DNA from 3 places in the Peribacillus sp. 05N428 genome. Region 1 is predicted to be linked to each of the others. Evidence: riboswitches for the same ligand, from Rfam matches in the RefSeq annotation. Region 1 holds a riboswitch; each other region holds the start of a gene.
What was found. A riboswitch is a leader RNA that binds a small molecule or an ion and turns the genes downstream of it on or off. The one in region 1 is predicted to bind preQ1.
Positions count from the first base shown of each region.

Region 1 (4,805 bases):
GAATGCAGGAATCAGCGCCTCATCATGAAATACCGAGAAACCTGCATAAGAAAGCTCACGCATCTCACGATAGGTTAGTTCCCGGATTCCCTTCGGATTGGAAACCACATTTGGATTCACCGCATAAACGGCATCCACGTCCGTAAAGTTCTCATACAAATCAGCCTTGACCCCATTAGCAAGAATCGAACCCGTAATATCGGAACCGCTTCTTGAGAAGGTTAACACATCACCATCTAACGTATATCCGAAGAATCCTGGAAATACAACGATTCCTGGCTCATCACGCAGAGCATATAACCGATCATAAGACTCTGGCAGCACCCTGGTAAATCCACCTTCATCCGTTACGATCAAGCCTGCCTTCTTCGGATTGATATACTGCGCCTCCACTCCAAGGCTTTGGAAATAACCTGCGACCAGCTTCGCATTATTATCCTCGCCACCGGCCTTCAAGGCATCCAGATAGCGCTTCGGGTTAGATTGATCTGCATGCAGCAGTGCCATTAAATTTTCATGAATCCCTGTGATGACACTCTCGGATATATCCAACTCTGCAGCAATGCTCGCATAGCGGGATACAACATCTTCTATCAAATGCTCTCCGTTATCCCCGCGCAGCTGCTGTTCCGCAGCTTCAATCAATAAATCCGTTACCTTTATATCATCGGAATTGCGTTTTCCTGGAGCGGAAACGACCACAATCTTCCTCTCTGGATCAGAAACAACAATTTCGAATACCTTCCTCAACTGTTCACCTGACGCAAGTGAACTTCCACCAAACTTTGCAACTTTCATCTCGACATCCCCTATTTTCGTAAATATTCTGTCAAAATTAACTCTCCCTATTATTACGCTTTTTCTCGAAACAATCAAGTGGAAATTCCATTATAGGAGGACATTTGTACTTTTAAAAAGGACAGAATGACAGAACCACTGATCGAAATTAGCTATAACTAAAAAAAAGACAACGGGCATATGCCCATTGTCTCTCCATTCTTTAGCGATTATCCACGGTTTCCGGGTATAAGTCATGATTCATCAAGCGGTAATTCGCCATTTCCTCATACTTCGTACCTGGTTTCCCATAATTCGTGTAAGGGTCGATGGAAATTCCGCCCCTTGGTGTAAACTTGCCCCATACTTCAATATATTTAGGGTCCATCAATTCGATTAAATCATTCATGATGATGTTCATGCAGTCTTCATGGAAATCACCATGATTGCGGAAGCTGAATAAATAAAGTTTCAAAGACTTGCTTTCCACCATTTTCACACTGGGAATATAGCTGATGTAAATGGTAGCAAAGTCCGGCTGGCCCGTGATCGGACATAAACTAGTGAATTCCGGGCAATTGAATTTGACGAAATAATCCCGGTTCGGATGCTTGTTATCGAATGATTCAAGGATTTCAGGAGCATAGTCGAATGTATATTTTGTTCCTTGATTCCCAAGCAGTGTGATATCTTTTTTTAATTCTTCTTCTTTTCTTCCAGACATGAAAAGTCCTCCTAATCCCACATTTCAGGGAGATTCATAAAATGGGCCTCTATATAACAAAAACCATATCTCCTCAAAGATATGGTTGATTCGCGAAAAATATCAAAGCCATAGTTTTTTTAAGAGGGTGATGCTATGAACCTCTCCCGTATATCGGGAAATATTTTAAAATTGTCATAGTAAATATAGAAAAAATAATCTAATCTGTCAATCATACATTTTAAATTTGGTTTGATTCTTGATGGCATTCAGCTTAAAATGTAGAAGAAGTTTATCCTACACGAAGGAAGAGATTAAGTCAATGTGGATTTTTGCAGCACTCATCACGAGTTTATGCTTCGGAATCAATAACAGCATTTTTAAATGGAGCAGCGGAAAAGGGTATTCCAAGATACATATCCAATTTTTCTTTTATTTTTCAGCATTTATTTTGTCCATTGTTTATGGAGTATTAATGGATGGTTTGCAGATGAAATGGCTGTCCATCATGCTTGGTGCAGCAATTGGTGTACTGAACGCCAATGGTAACATCCAGATGGCAAGCGCCTTTGAAAAGGGTCCGGCAAGCTTGACATCTCCATTAATCGCAGCGAATGCCATATTCCCCATTCTCTGTGCAGCTTTAATTTTTCACGAACATATTTCTTCCTTGCAGTGGAGTGGAATCGCCTGCATGTTTATCGCTACATTAGTCATCCAATATACACCTAATGCAAAAGGTAATCATCAATATGTCCCATGGATGATGCACACATTACTCTCCATCTTATCTTTTGGTGTGCTCGGCATTCTTATGACGACATCAACACGTCTTCATTTAAACTCCCTTGATATCCTTGTATCAATGTATGGAGGCGGAATGCTTTATCTTCTTTCGGCTCTAGCCTTTAAAAAAGAAAAAATCAAGCTAAAGGAAGTCAAAATCGGTTCCTTAGTAGGCTTTTTAAGCATGATAGGCTATGGATGTTATTTCTTTGCGTTGAACACCGGCATCGCAAGCATCATTTTCCCTGTCGTCAGCCTGAACTGTTTGGTTGTCGTATTCGCTGGATGTTATATATTCAAGGAAAAACTAAAAACCTATCAAATTGCCGGTGTTCTAGCGGCATTAATCGGTATTATTTTAACTAAAATATAAATATAGTTCGTATAATAAAAACGACCTGGCTGTCATGTATTTAAGCCAGGTCGTTTTTTATTTAACCGGAAAATAGAGTAGGTCAAAAAAAAAAGTGTTGACACCTCCTGAAAAATATCAGATAATTTTGAATATTAACTTTCTCGATTTTACTGCTTTTGAAATGTTTGATTATCCTTCTGCCACGGGTATAAAAGAAATAGGTACAACCACCTCATTTAATTCTGAATCAGGAAAGGAAAGATGCATAATGGTAAAAGTTACAGTAACAGTTGATTTCCAAGGAAAATCTTATCAAACTAACGTCCTAACTAAACCGGGTACTGATCATGAAGTAATTTTACAACAAGCCCTTCATCAAGTTGAAAAACAATGGAAAGCATAAAAAAGCAGGCATCGCAATAGATACCTGCTTTTTTTTACCTTAAATACTATTCAAAATACTTTTCATATGCACGATTAACGACCCTCTTGCAGCAATTCCCTCCTGCTTAAAAACACTTTTAATTATTATTATTCAAAAGACACTAAAATTAAGATGTCAGTTTGTGTACTAGAATTTTTTATTATGAAAAAATTCCCAATTGAAATGGGATTATATAATAAAAGTCTTTTAAAAAGACGGTCTTTTAAAGGCGCGTCTCAGCTGTAGACAATTTAACCGTTAATTTCCACTCCAGGCACTCGCTTTCCGCGGGCGGTCAGGAGCCTCCTCGGTGCCTTTGCGCCTGCGGGGTCTCCCTTGGACTCGCTTTTCCCGCAGGAGTCTCGCATCTTCCGTTCCAATCAACTTTGTTTTAAATTTTAGTTAGAACCCTTTTGTTTGCAAACTCAAAGACGGTCTTTTAAGGACCGTCTTTTTAATGTTCTATTAAACTAAATTTCTTATTAATGGCATGGAACGTTCTTGGAGGCTATCGGAAAACAGACTATAAGAAATGAGCTTCTTCCTGTACTGTTTAACTACATCCACACGGTCGCTGTAAATATATACAAATAACCTAACATCCTTTTTGCCTCTTTTAGTATCAATGACCAATGGAGTCCCGCTGTTCTCTGGATGTAAAAACAATTGCTCGTTCCCTGGGAATATATGATTTTTCTTCAAAAACCTAGCTTTATTAAAATAATTAATAACTTGAATTTTTTCTTCACCTTCTAAACGTTTTCCGTCAAAGGTTACGATCGCATTCCCGCCACTAATTTCTGCGTGTATTTTAAATTTGCTGATAATCCAATTAACTGCATCGGTTGGAAGACAGGAAACCAATATTTTTAACAAACTTAAGATAATTGTCAAAATCAAAACCGGCAAAGTCAATTCATCATCTCCGCTACATTTATAAATTAATTCTTATATCACTTATTATATCAAAAGGGGCTGACCGTTTTTCTTAGTAGATGTGTCCGTTCTATTAACGTTTCACATTAGTTATACCGCTGTACTTAAACTAACGGGTTCTCGAAGAAGGGCATTAGATAATCAAACTATTATTTAAAAGTGTATACTAAATCAAAAAAAAGAATCCATTTTTGAATCATTTGATTACAAAAATGGATTTTTATATACAACTAATATGTTTATTCAGGAGGAACCTTTGATCTAAAAGTAAAACATAGTTTTCTAGCTAAAGCCATTAGGACAAAGCCAAACTCTGTACATTTAGAAAATGGGCTAAGCAGCTTCAAGTACGTTTAAACAAAATAAAGGAAATTATCTTTGAAATTAACTCAATTCATCCCCTGCTTCATTACTGACATTTCCACCGGCAATATTAAAGATTTTTTTTAATATTTTGCTTTTTCACGAGAACCATACAAACAATAATCAAAGTAAAGGCCGTTAAGGCTAAAAATGGGATGGTTACAAAGCCAAACCAGTTAATATATTGGGCATTACATGGCACACCGTTAACACAAGGCTTTATTCCTGCAAAACTCGGAACTTTTTGTATCAAGTAATGGTAAAAAGAAATAAACCACCCAATAATCGCCATAGGCAATACAAACTTCTTTACTGATGAGTCATTTTGAAAGGTGCCAATTCCAAGTATTAAAGCTAAAGGATACATTAATATGCGTTGGAACCAACATAGTTCACATGGAATAAAACCCCGGATTTCACTAAAATAAAGACTCCCTAGCGTAGCCACTGTTGAAACAAGC
Region 1 is NZ_JBFTMS010000010.1:155,724-160,528, reverse strand. It holds gene AC1DIV_RS12440 (aspartate kinase) at 1-798, opposite strand, end outside; gene queF (preQ(1) synthase) at 1,001-1,501, opposite strand; PreQ1 riboswitch class I at 1,606-1,651, opposite strand; gene AC1DIV_RS12430 (EamA family transporter) at 1,803-2,639, shown strand; gene AC1DIV_RS12425 (BA3454 family stress response protein) at 2,734-3,024, shown strand; gene AC1DIV_RS12420 (YfmQ family protein) at 3,511-3,960, opposite strand; gene AC1DIV_RS12415 (disulfide oxidoreductase) at 4,415-4,805, opposite strand, start outside.

Region 2 (4,805 bases), on a different contig from region 1:
TTTGAAAAAACGTTTCATATGAATTCCTCCTTATGGGGTTAAAAGGTCTTAGTTTAATAGTAACATATCGTTGGTGTAGTTTAACCTTTTTTTACAAATTTGGAGTGGAAAATATGTTTTTGTGTGAATAAAGTTGTGAATGGTTTGATTCGAGAGAAAGCATGCAATCGATATTTACTGAGCATATGGGCCCGTGCATGGTGTTGAAAGGAAAGGTCTGGATTTGCAGGTATTGGAAGTAATCATTATTTCAGTTAAAATATTCCTTTGATTATATTCATTATACACTAAATATTCTGAAAACAAAGGAAAATATTCACTTCCAGCCGCTTTTGATAGATTTGCTTTTTTAATGGTTCATTATTTTGTATAGTTATATATTCCCCGAATATACGAAAATGAAACAACACTTATAATAGGAGAAAAAAAGCAAGTTCCCGCATTCAAGCAGCGGGAACTTGCTAGTGTCATAATTGGAATTTCTTAACCTGTGCAGTCAGCAATTCTGCCGAAGATGCAAGTTCACTGGCATGATTCGTGATTTCATCCATCGAAGAACTGGATTGCTGAGCGGAGGCGGAGACTTGTTCGATTCCTGCCGCGGACTCTTCAGAAAAGGCAGCGATATCTTCGATAGCCTGATTGATTTTTTTGCTATTTGTGGAGATATAGTTCAATTCTTCGGTAATATGCTGTATTTTCATTTCCATATTCCCGACAGAGTGATTGATTGTTTCAAAGGTTCGGCCTGTGAGTGTGATCTGTTTCGTGCCTTCATCCACTTGAGTATAACCATCTTCCAGGGAGTGGACGACTGTTTTTGAACCCGTTTGAATGGCGGAGACAATATTGGTGATATCCCCAACGGAGTGTGTGACCTCTTCAGCGAGTTTCCGCACTTCATCGGCGACGACGGCAAAGCCCTTGCCATGTTCACCAGCACGAGCGGCCTCTATGGCTGCATTCAGCGCCAATAGATTGGTTTGATTGGATATATCTTTGATGACCTGCACAAGCTGCGAGATTTGCTGTGATTGAGAATCGAGCCCTTTCACTTGCTCTACGGCATTTTTGACAATCCCATCAATACTTTGCATCTGTTGGACTGAACTGCGCATTAAAGCGGTGCCGTCCTTGGTCAAGGAAAGGATTTCGGTTGAACTTCTAGCCACATCCGCTCCTTCCAGGTGGGCCAACTCGATCCTGCCGGTGAAATCATCCATCATGCGAACCATTTCGGCTGCCCGGCTGGCTTGTGACTCCGAACCTTCCGAAAGTTCATACATCGTAGACGCTATTTGCTTGCTGCCCTGCTGCACTTCATTTGCTGATTGAGTCAGATCCTCGCTTTGGTTGGTAACGGATTGCGAAATAACGAGCATTTTTTCGATCGTATCACGAAGGTTTTTCTGCATTAGGTTGGCGGAGACCGTTAATTCGCCCAGTTCATCATATGACTTTTGCTCCAGGGGCTCATGATTCAGCTCTCCGTCAGCCACCATTTTCATCCTGTCCCTAATTTTAAGGAGGGGGGTGGTAATGAGGTTGGCAGTAACAAGCGCCAGCACAAGGCCGATAAGGACTGCTGCAATGGATAAGATGATACTTGTCGTCTTGACCGATTTCCCGCTTTCGATGACGGTTTTACCTGAAGCGACAATCAATTCCTCGCGTTTAGAAGCAAGCTCCTTGAAACCCTCCATTACTTCATTGCTGATTGGCGCCACTTCATTTTTGAGTATCTCTTTAGCGCGTTCTTCATTTCCTTTTTCATACTGGATAAATACCCGTTCTACAATCATCGTCCTCCAATCCACGCTCTTCTCGATCAATTCCTTTGTTTTATCAGAATCGCTTAAGGCTAGGAGTTCCTCCTGGATGACCTGGCTTTCTTCGGTATATTGTAAGAACCTTTCTTTATAACTCTCGTCGCCATATAGAATATAGGCCCGGACGAATGCGGTTCTTTGTGCTAGATTATATAGGAGCTTTTCGTCTTGGATAAGAAGCGGAAGTTCCCTTTCGATGATATCCTGTGAGTATACCAGTGACTTGTTGCTGCTATAAATGTTGAATGCTCCTAAGATGACACATAAAGATATGATGAGTGAAAATGCCACCAATACCTTTGCTTTAATGCTTTTCAAATTATTGGACCCCTTTATCGATATTTTATTCACTCTTTTTATCGGATTTTTAATGTGATTTTTAAGTAATGAAAAGTTAACCAAATTTTCCACCAGGTCTAATGTTCACTTTATATAAACATCTTGATTTCTTATCATTTTCAAGTTACTATTGACTTGGAAAAATATAATATTCCGCGTTATGGCGGAAGAGGTTCTAGCTACCCTCTCAAAAAAACTAAGGAGAAACAGTGCTCTATTCTTAGGGTGCTGTTTTTTTCCGTAAAAAGGAGTTTTATAGAATGAAGAAGAAAGAAAAGGCAGTGGTTGTGTTTAGCGGAGGGCAGGACAGTACGACGTGCCTGTTTTGGGCATTGGAGAGATTTGAGGAAGTGGAAGCGGTGACGTTCGATTATAATCAGCGGCATAGCTTGGAAATCGAATGTGCTCAAAAAATTGCCAAGGAATTGGGCGTGAACCATCATATCCTTGACATGTCGCTGCTGAACCAACTGGCACCGAATGCATTGACAAGAAGTGATATCGCAGTGGCGGACGGAGAAGAAGGGGAGCTGCCGTCGACGTTCGTACCAGGGAGGAATTTGCTGTTCCTTTCGTTTGCCGGAGTGCTTGCGAGTCAGATTGGCGCTAAACATATTGTCACAGGTGTTTGTGAAACGGATTTCAGCGGATATCCTGACTGCCGCGATGTATTCATTAAATCGTTGAATGTGACCTTGAACTTGTCGATGGACCAGTCATTCGTGATTGATACGCCGCTAATGTGGCTTAATAAAGAGGAAACATGGGAGCTTGCTGACCAGCTTGGCGCATTCGACTTTGTCCGCGAAAAGACCCTGACTTGCTATAACGGAATCATCTCCGATGGCTGTGGAGATTGTCCGGCATGTAATCTGCGGAAAAAAGGACTCGATGACTATGTAAGCAGACGGAAGGTGCTTTCATGATGTACGGTTTTAAGATAGTGGATAAACTCCAGAAAATAGATGAAGATATCCAGCGCAGCCAATTGAAGTATACAAACAAGAGGGTTCTCGTGAGTAAGGAATTCACCTTTGACGCGGCGCACCATCTGCATGACTATGAAGGGAAATGCAAGAACCTGCATGGCCACACGTATAAAGTCATTTTCGGATTGAGCGGGTATACGGATTCACGCGGGTTGATGATAGATTTTGGTGACATCAAGGATATATGGAAAAATGAAATCGAAATCCACCTGGATCATCGTTATTTGAATGAAACCCTGCCGCTCATGAATACAACAGCTGAAAATATGGTTGTCTGGATCTATGAAAAAATGGCCGAAGCCCTTTCATTAAAAGAATATGAGGGTGCTAGAGTCGAATTTGTTCGACTGTACGAAACGCCGACAAGCTATGCCGAAGCCAGACGGGAGTGGATGGAAAGTGAGTAAACTCCCGGTTATGGAAATCTTCGGGCCGACCATCCAAGGAGAGGGAATGGTCATTGGTCAAAAAACCATGTTCGTTCGGACGGCCGGCTGCGATTATTCATGTTCCTGGTGTGATTCCGCATTTACTTGGGATGGCACAGGTAAGGAAGATACCGTTCAGATGACTGCCGATGAAATATGGGATGAGCTGAAGCGAATTGGGGGTTCCGGTTTTTCCTTCGTGACGATATCTGGGGGAAACCCGGCCCTACTGAAAAACCTAAACGGCTTGATAGCGATCTTACATGAAAATAAAATGAAAATTGGTGTCGAAACACAAGGGAGCCGATGGCAGGATTGGTTTCTCGATATTGATGAACTGACTATCTCACCTAAGCCGCCGAGCTCTGGAATGAACACGGACTTTACGGTGCTTGACCAAATCATCTCGAATCTTGCCAATCGAAATCCAGAAAACCATGTTTCATTGAAGATCGTCGTCTTTAACGAGGAAGATTATCAATATGCCAAACATGTACATGGGCGGTACCCGGATATTCCTTTTTATCTGCAGGTCGGCAATGACGACAGCAGGACGGCGGATGATCGTCAATTGATCAGCGGCCTATTGAAGAAGTACGAAGAGTTAATTGATAAAGTGATAGCGGATGATGAATTGAATGATGTGAAAGTCCTGCCCCAGCTGCATACCTATATATGGGGTAACAAGCGGGGCGTGTAAAGTAAAGGCAGTGTGATGTTTAATCACACTGCCTTTTAAGCTTATTACAACCTTTGCATGTGTGTAGCTTTGAAGGATGATGTGTATTTTAGGCCATATCCAAATAAGCGATCCATTCCTATATGTGCGGTCCAAATTAAACCAATCATCATCCATGCATCCGACTTTAGGAATATGGCTAACAAAATCATGAAGATGGAAACGATATAAGTATGGAATGCGTTATAAACCTTTGCTCCAATCCGATCATCGATCAGATAGGCCAGCATGGAAACATCAGGGGACAAAATCAACAAAAGGAAAATCCACCAGCTGAATTCATATAACGAATAGATATAAATCACCGCTAAAAGGACCATAAGTCCTTCAATATGAAGGAATTTCTTCACCATTTCATAACCTCCAAAGTTTAATTGACCATTGGTCAATAGTGTCCGAAAAAATTATATGATGTTCTTGGTGATATTTTTTACATGAAAATAGGCTAAACCTTTTACATCTTGATAAGATAGCTCAGAAT
Region 2 is NZ_JBFTMS010000003.1:24,698-29,502, forward strand. It holds gene AC1DIV_RS03400 (hypothetical protein) at 1-18, opposite strand, end outside; gene AC1DIV_RS03405 (methyl-accepting chemotaxis protein) at 468-2,147, opposite strand; PreQ1 riboswitch class I at 2,332-2,374, shown strand; gene queC (7-cyano-7-deazaguanine synthase QueC) at 2,429-3,094, shown strand; gene queD (6-carboxytetrahydropterin synthase QueD) at 3,094-3,564, shown strand; gene queE (7-carboxy-7-deazaguanine synthase QueE) at 3,557-4,285, shown strand; gene AC1DIV_RS03425 (DUF4260 domain-containing protein) at 4,330-4,677, opposite strand; gene AC1DIV_RS03430 (TetR/AcrR family transcriptional regulator) at 4,729-4,805, opposite strand, start outside.
Region 2: linked by a shared signal. The riboswitch ahead of queC (7-cyano-7-deazaguanine synthase QueC) and the one ahead of queF (preQ(1) synthase) in region 1 are both predicted to bind preQ1.

Region 3 (4,805 bases), 110 kb from region 1:
GATCTTATTTTTCATAAGGATAGGATTCAGAGATTTCGAGCAGTCGGCCGCAGGACTCGACAACCTCGATGATTTCCATCCATGACATGTCCAGACCCAGTTCATTAGCATGGGAAATCTTATCCCGTAATTTTCGGATGGCATTCGCATCCTTCTTCCCTTTACTTTTCGAAGGGATTTGGAAGAAGTGCCTCAATTCTTTATCTTTATGTATAATATCGAATTTATCACTGATTTGCAGGCACTCTATTATATTGATATCCTCATTTTTATCGATTCTCCTTTTATATAATTCAGTTGCCTTTTCTAAACGGTCTTCGCTGATCATTGGATACCAGCTGCCATCGCCGAATCTATCCAGGATGATATCGCTCATCCTCATTTCCAATAAGGTAATATATCCGAATATCAGCATCCTGATCGGAGGCTTTTGGAGGTCGGCATGGGTAATCAACATTTTAATTGAATTATTCTCTAATACGAACACCCTTGTCTTATTCTTAAAAATATGGAGAAGCTGGATCAAAGGGGTTGAATTCGAAACCATTTCCCTTGGTGAGAAGTTTCTCATATATTCAGAAATACTTCCTTCACCTAGTTCTTGCCTTTCGATATATCCGATGATTTCCCCTTGATCTTGGACTGCCAATATATCAAAATTCTTTTTTTTCATTGCTTTCTGGATATCCAGCGCCAGATCGTTTTTATGGCAAAACTCAAGCTCCTGGGCAATGCTCTTAACCGTTATATTTTCTTCATAAAGAGTTTTAAGACTCAGATAGCTGCTATTGCTTTTTCTTTCGCTTCCATTTAACATCTTTCACCCTCCGATCAGGAACACTTTCTGCCCGTTTTCCGCTTTAATAAAAGAAATGCATGAGGCCCCCGCAAATAAAGTTCACTGTAGTGGATTCCATCCCATTTCAAATGCCATCAACTGCATTTCCTGCCGCCGTATCCACATTCCGCTTTTCTTCCCACCCCTTACAAACATCTACCCAATCCTTGGCACCTGAATATTCAAACAATTCAGCGAGTGTAAGTTCTATTGCAGAGTTTGAACTGCCGCAAGCCGGAAACAATGACTCGAAGCGTTTCATCGATACATCAAGAAAAACAGCTAAATCGTTTGCCAGGCCAAACGGGCAAACGCCTCCGATTGCATGGCCGGTCTGTGCAAGCACTTCATCAGGTGAAAGCATTCGTGCCTTGAAACCGAACGTCTGACGAAATTTCTTATTATCCACTTTCGCGTCCCCTGCGGCAACGACCAAAATCGCGTGTTCACCTTCCCCTTTAAAGGAAAGGGTCTTGGCAATCCGCGCTGGGATAACACCGATGGTTTCCGCTGCCTCAATCACCGTTGCACTAGATGTTTCGAACTCCTTTACGTCGCCTTCCCGATTCCATTGTTTAAAATGGCTTTTGACACTTTCGATCGACATATTAATATTCACTCCTTTTTATGTACATATTGAAATAATATCATCCTTCATTGCAATAATTCAAAATCCAATTGTGCTGCTTCATCTGATTGGAAACCTATAAATTAAAACCATTCTTTACAAATTGACGAAACAAGCTTACATGGGATACTATTAATCATCGGGTAAACGCCTGCACGTGGTTCGTAACCATCCCACGATAAAAAACTAGGGAGAGAGTAAAATGAATGTTCGTACACTCGTGATAAACGGGTTATTGGCTGCCTTGTATGTGGCGGTCTCATTGGTGTTTAAACCAATAGCTTTTGAGATGTTCCAATTCCGTGTACCGGAAATGTTGAATCATCTGATTGTATTCAATAAAAAATATATCTACGGTATCGTTGGAGGAGTCTTCATATCGAATCTGCTCTTTTCGCCGATGGTGCCATATGATTTGATTTTTGGGGTGGGGCAATCCCTGCTCGCCTTATTGCTTGTCATTTATGTTTCTCGTTTCATAAAAGGCATTAAAGGACGTATGATCGCTACGATTATCTTTTTCACGTTCACAATGTTTTTAATTGCAATTGAACTGAACCTTGCCTTTGGCTTGCCATTCTGGCTAAGCTGGATGACTACAGCTGTCGGTGAGTTCGTTGTCCTTTTGATTGGAGCGCCAATCATTTATGGAATGAACAAAAGAATTCAGTTTGAAAAGTGGCTTTAAAAGGAATCTTCGCGCCGTTAAGCCACTATAATGGAAAAGAGCTGTCTGCATGATGCGGCAGCTCTTTTTTTTCACCATTGAACTCGAAAATGATAAACTATTAGTAAGAATGGTGGTGGCCCTTTGAAAAAAGTCCTGACCATAATCGGTCTACTTGTAATCGCAATTTTTATATACTCTAATGCAGAACTGTTCACTTTGGTTTGGAAAAGTGATTTGGATTCTGTTATTGGCATATTGAAGGAAAATCTTTTGCTTACATTTATTGTGACATTCGTATTGATGTTTGTACAAAATTCTTTTACAATCATCCCCTTAATTTTGCTCCTGACCATCAATGTCACGATATTCGGATTCATATATGGCTATCTATGGAGTTGGTTTACAAGTGTTGTTGCCTCAGGATTCATTTTTTATGCAGCCAGAAACTGGTTTCAGGAGCTTCTTTTAAAGAAGATTGGTGAAAAATGGCAAGAATCTGTAGTGGAGCATGGCTTCATGTACGTGTTTACAGGCAGGATTTTCCCGCTTATCCCAACAAGCTTAATTAACTTGGCAGCTGGAGTCAGCACCATCACTTTCAAAGACTTTTTATTGGCGACGGCACTTGGCAACCTTATATACTTTTTCTTCCTATCACTGATTCCCTATGGACTGCTATCTGTTGAAATGAACCAATATACGCTAGCTGCGCTTGCACTCCTCTTCTTACTATTCTTCATGATCTATAAGCGTGCAAAAAAGAAGAAGAAACTAACCCTCTTCAGAAAAAACAGGTGACCACATTGGCCCCTGTTTTTTTATTTAGAGATTCTGCATATATTTTTTTCCGATAGTTTGTTAAAATGTGTATGTAATTTTACCTTTGAAATGTCTTAAAATCAGGGAGAATCTCCATGTCCAAACGCTCCATCTTAGCAATATATATCCTATCCGGGATTCTTACATTAGTCGTATTCGACTATTTTTTAACTACAAATATCCATAATAAAGAAGTCTTCATTCAACTCCAAAGGGCGGAAGGCATTGTTTTCCTTTTATCAATAGGCTTAATTCTATATCTTTATTTAGCTAAAAAAGAAGAATTCAAACGATTAAAAGAAGCGGAACAACGTCGGCGCACACTCATCAATTCAATGGTGGATTTCGTTAATTTCAAGGATGGGGATGGCCGATGGCTTGAATCCAATACCTTCGGGCTGCAATTATTTCAATTGGAGCATGTAGATTATAAGGGAAAAAGAGATAGCGAGCTCGCGGAATACTCCGAATTTTATAAAGAATCTTTGATCTACTGTGAAGTTTCCGATGAAGAAACGTGGGTAAAGGGGGAAATTACTAGGTGCGAGGAAATCATCCCTCTTCCCGATGGCAATCACAAGACCTTTGATACGATTAAAGTTCCCCTGTTCAATGAAGATGGTTCTCGTAAAGGCTTAGTCGTCATTGGCAGGGATATATCTGAAAGAGTTGTCGCGGAGAATCAATTATTCGATAGCGAACAACGCTATAAATCATTGTTTGAACACAACCCTTATCCGATGCTGATGCTTGATTTAAATGGAATGATCACGACCGTGAATCCAAGGTTTGAAACGGTAACAGGCTTTCAACAGGAAGAAATACATGGCGCCTCATTCATTAATTTGAATTTTTCAGCAGAAGACGCGGAATTGATCCGTACATCATGCCAATATGTCATGGAAAACCAAAAGGGGATCAAAAAAGGGAAAGATATAGAATTCCTGACGAAGTACGGGAAGTCCATCTTACTTTCTTGTACGTTTGTCCCGATGATGGTTGGCGAGGATTTAGTCGGAATCATTACTTATGCTAAAGAAGTCACTCAAATTCGAGAAACCGAAGCACGCTTAAGAAGAACCGAAAAATTATCGATAGTCGGCGAACTTGCCGCAAGTGTAGCCCACGAGGTACGAAATCCGCTGACTTCTTTAAAAGGTTTCGTCCAGCTGCTTAAAAAGAGCGACCATCCCTATGAACATTACTACACGATCATGTTAAGTGAATTGGACCGGATCAATCTTATTGTAAGCGAGTTACTCGTTCTGGCAAAACCACAGGAACTTCCATTCAGCAAACATCAAATCATCGACCTGATGAATGATGTCAAAACCTTGTTGAAACCAGAGGCGGACTCGTACCCCACCCAAATATCAATATCTGTCAAAAATGAAATACCGCTTCTATTATGTGAGGGAAACCAATTAAAACAAGTTTTCATAAACATGCTCAAGAATTCCATGGAGGCATCCGCCGACCACATTTGGGTTGATTTCGAACGAATGAACAATAACCTTTCCATCACCATCAAAGATAATGGAAGCGGAATAGAAAAAAACCGCATAAAACATCTTGGAGAGCCTTTCTATTCTTCAAAAGAAAAAGGAACCGGATTAGGATTGACAGTCAGTTGCCGAATCATTGAGGCGCATCGGGGAAAGGTCCGGTTTAACAGTGAACTGAACCAAGGAACCGAGGTCCAAATCATTTTGCCCATATAAATATGAATTTCGAGGACAAGCCTGAACCTTGTCCTTTTTTTGCTGGATTCAAAACCATCCTATTTTAATAGGGAGGTGAAGAAATCCTTTATATTCCCAAAGAATGACACCGTCTCAACAGGTTGTTTC
Region 3 is NZ_JBFTMS010000010.1:50,351-55,155, reverse strand. It holds gene AC1DIV_RS11930 (CBS domain-containing protein) at 5-817, opposite strand; gene AC1DIV_RS11925 (YbaK/EbsC family protein) at 924-1,445, opposite strand; PreQ1 riboswitch class I at 1,618-1,662, shown strand; gene AC1DIV_RS11920 (QueT transporter family protein) at 1,669-2,154, shown strand; gene AC1DIV_RS11915 (TVP38/TMEM64 family protein) at 2,278-2,934, shown strand; gene AC1DIV_RS11910 (PAS domain-containing sensor histidine kinase) at 3,051-4,676, shown strand; gene AC1DIV_RS11905 (cadherin-like beta sandwich domain-containing protein) at 4,736-4,805, opposite strand, start outside.
Region 3: linked by a shared signal. The riboswitch ahead of AC1DIV_RS11920 (QueT transporter family protein) and the one ahead of queF (preQ(1) synthase) in region 1 are both predicted to bind preQ1.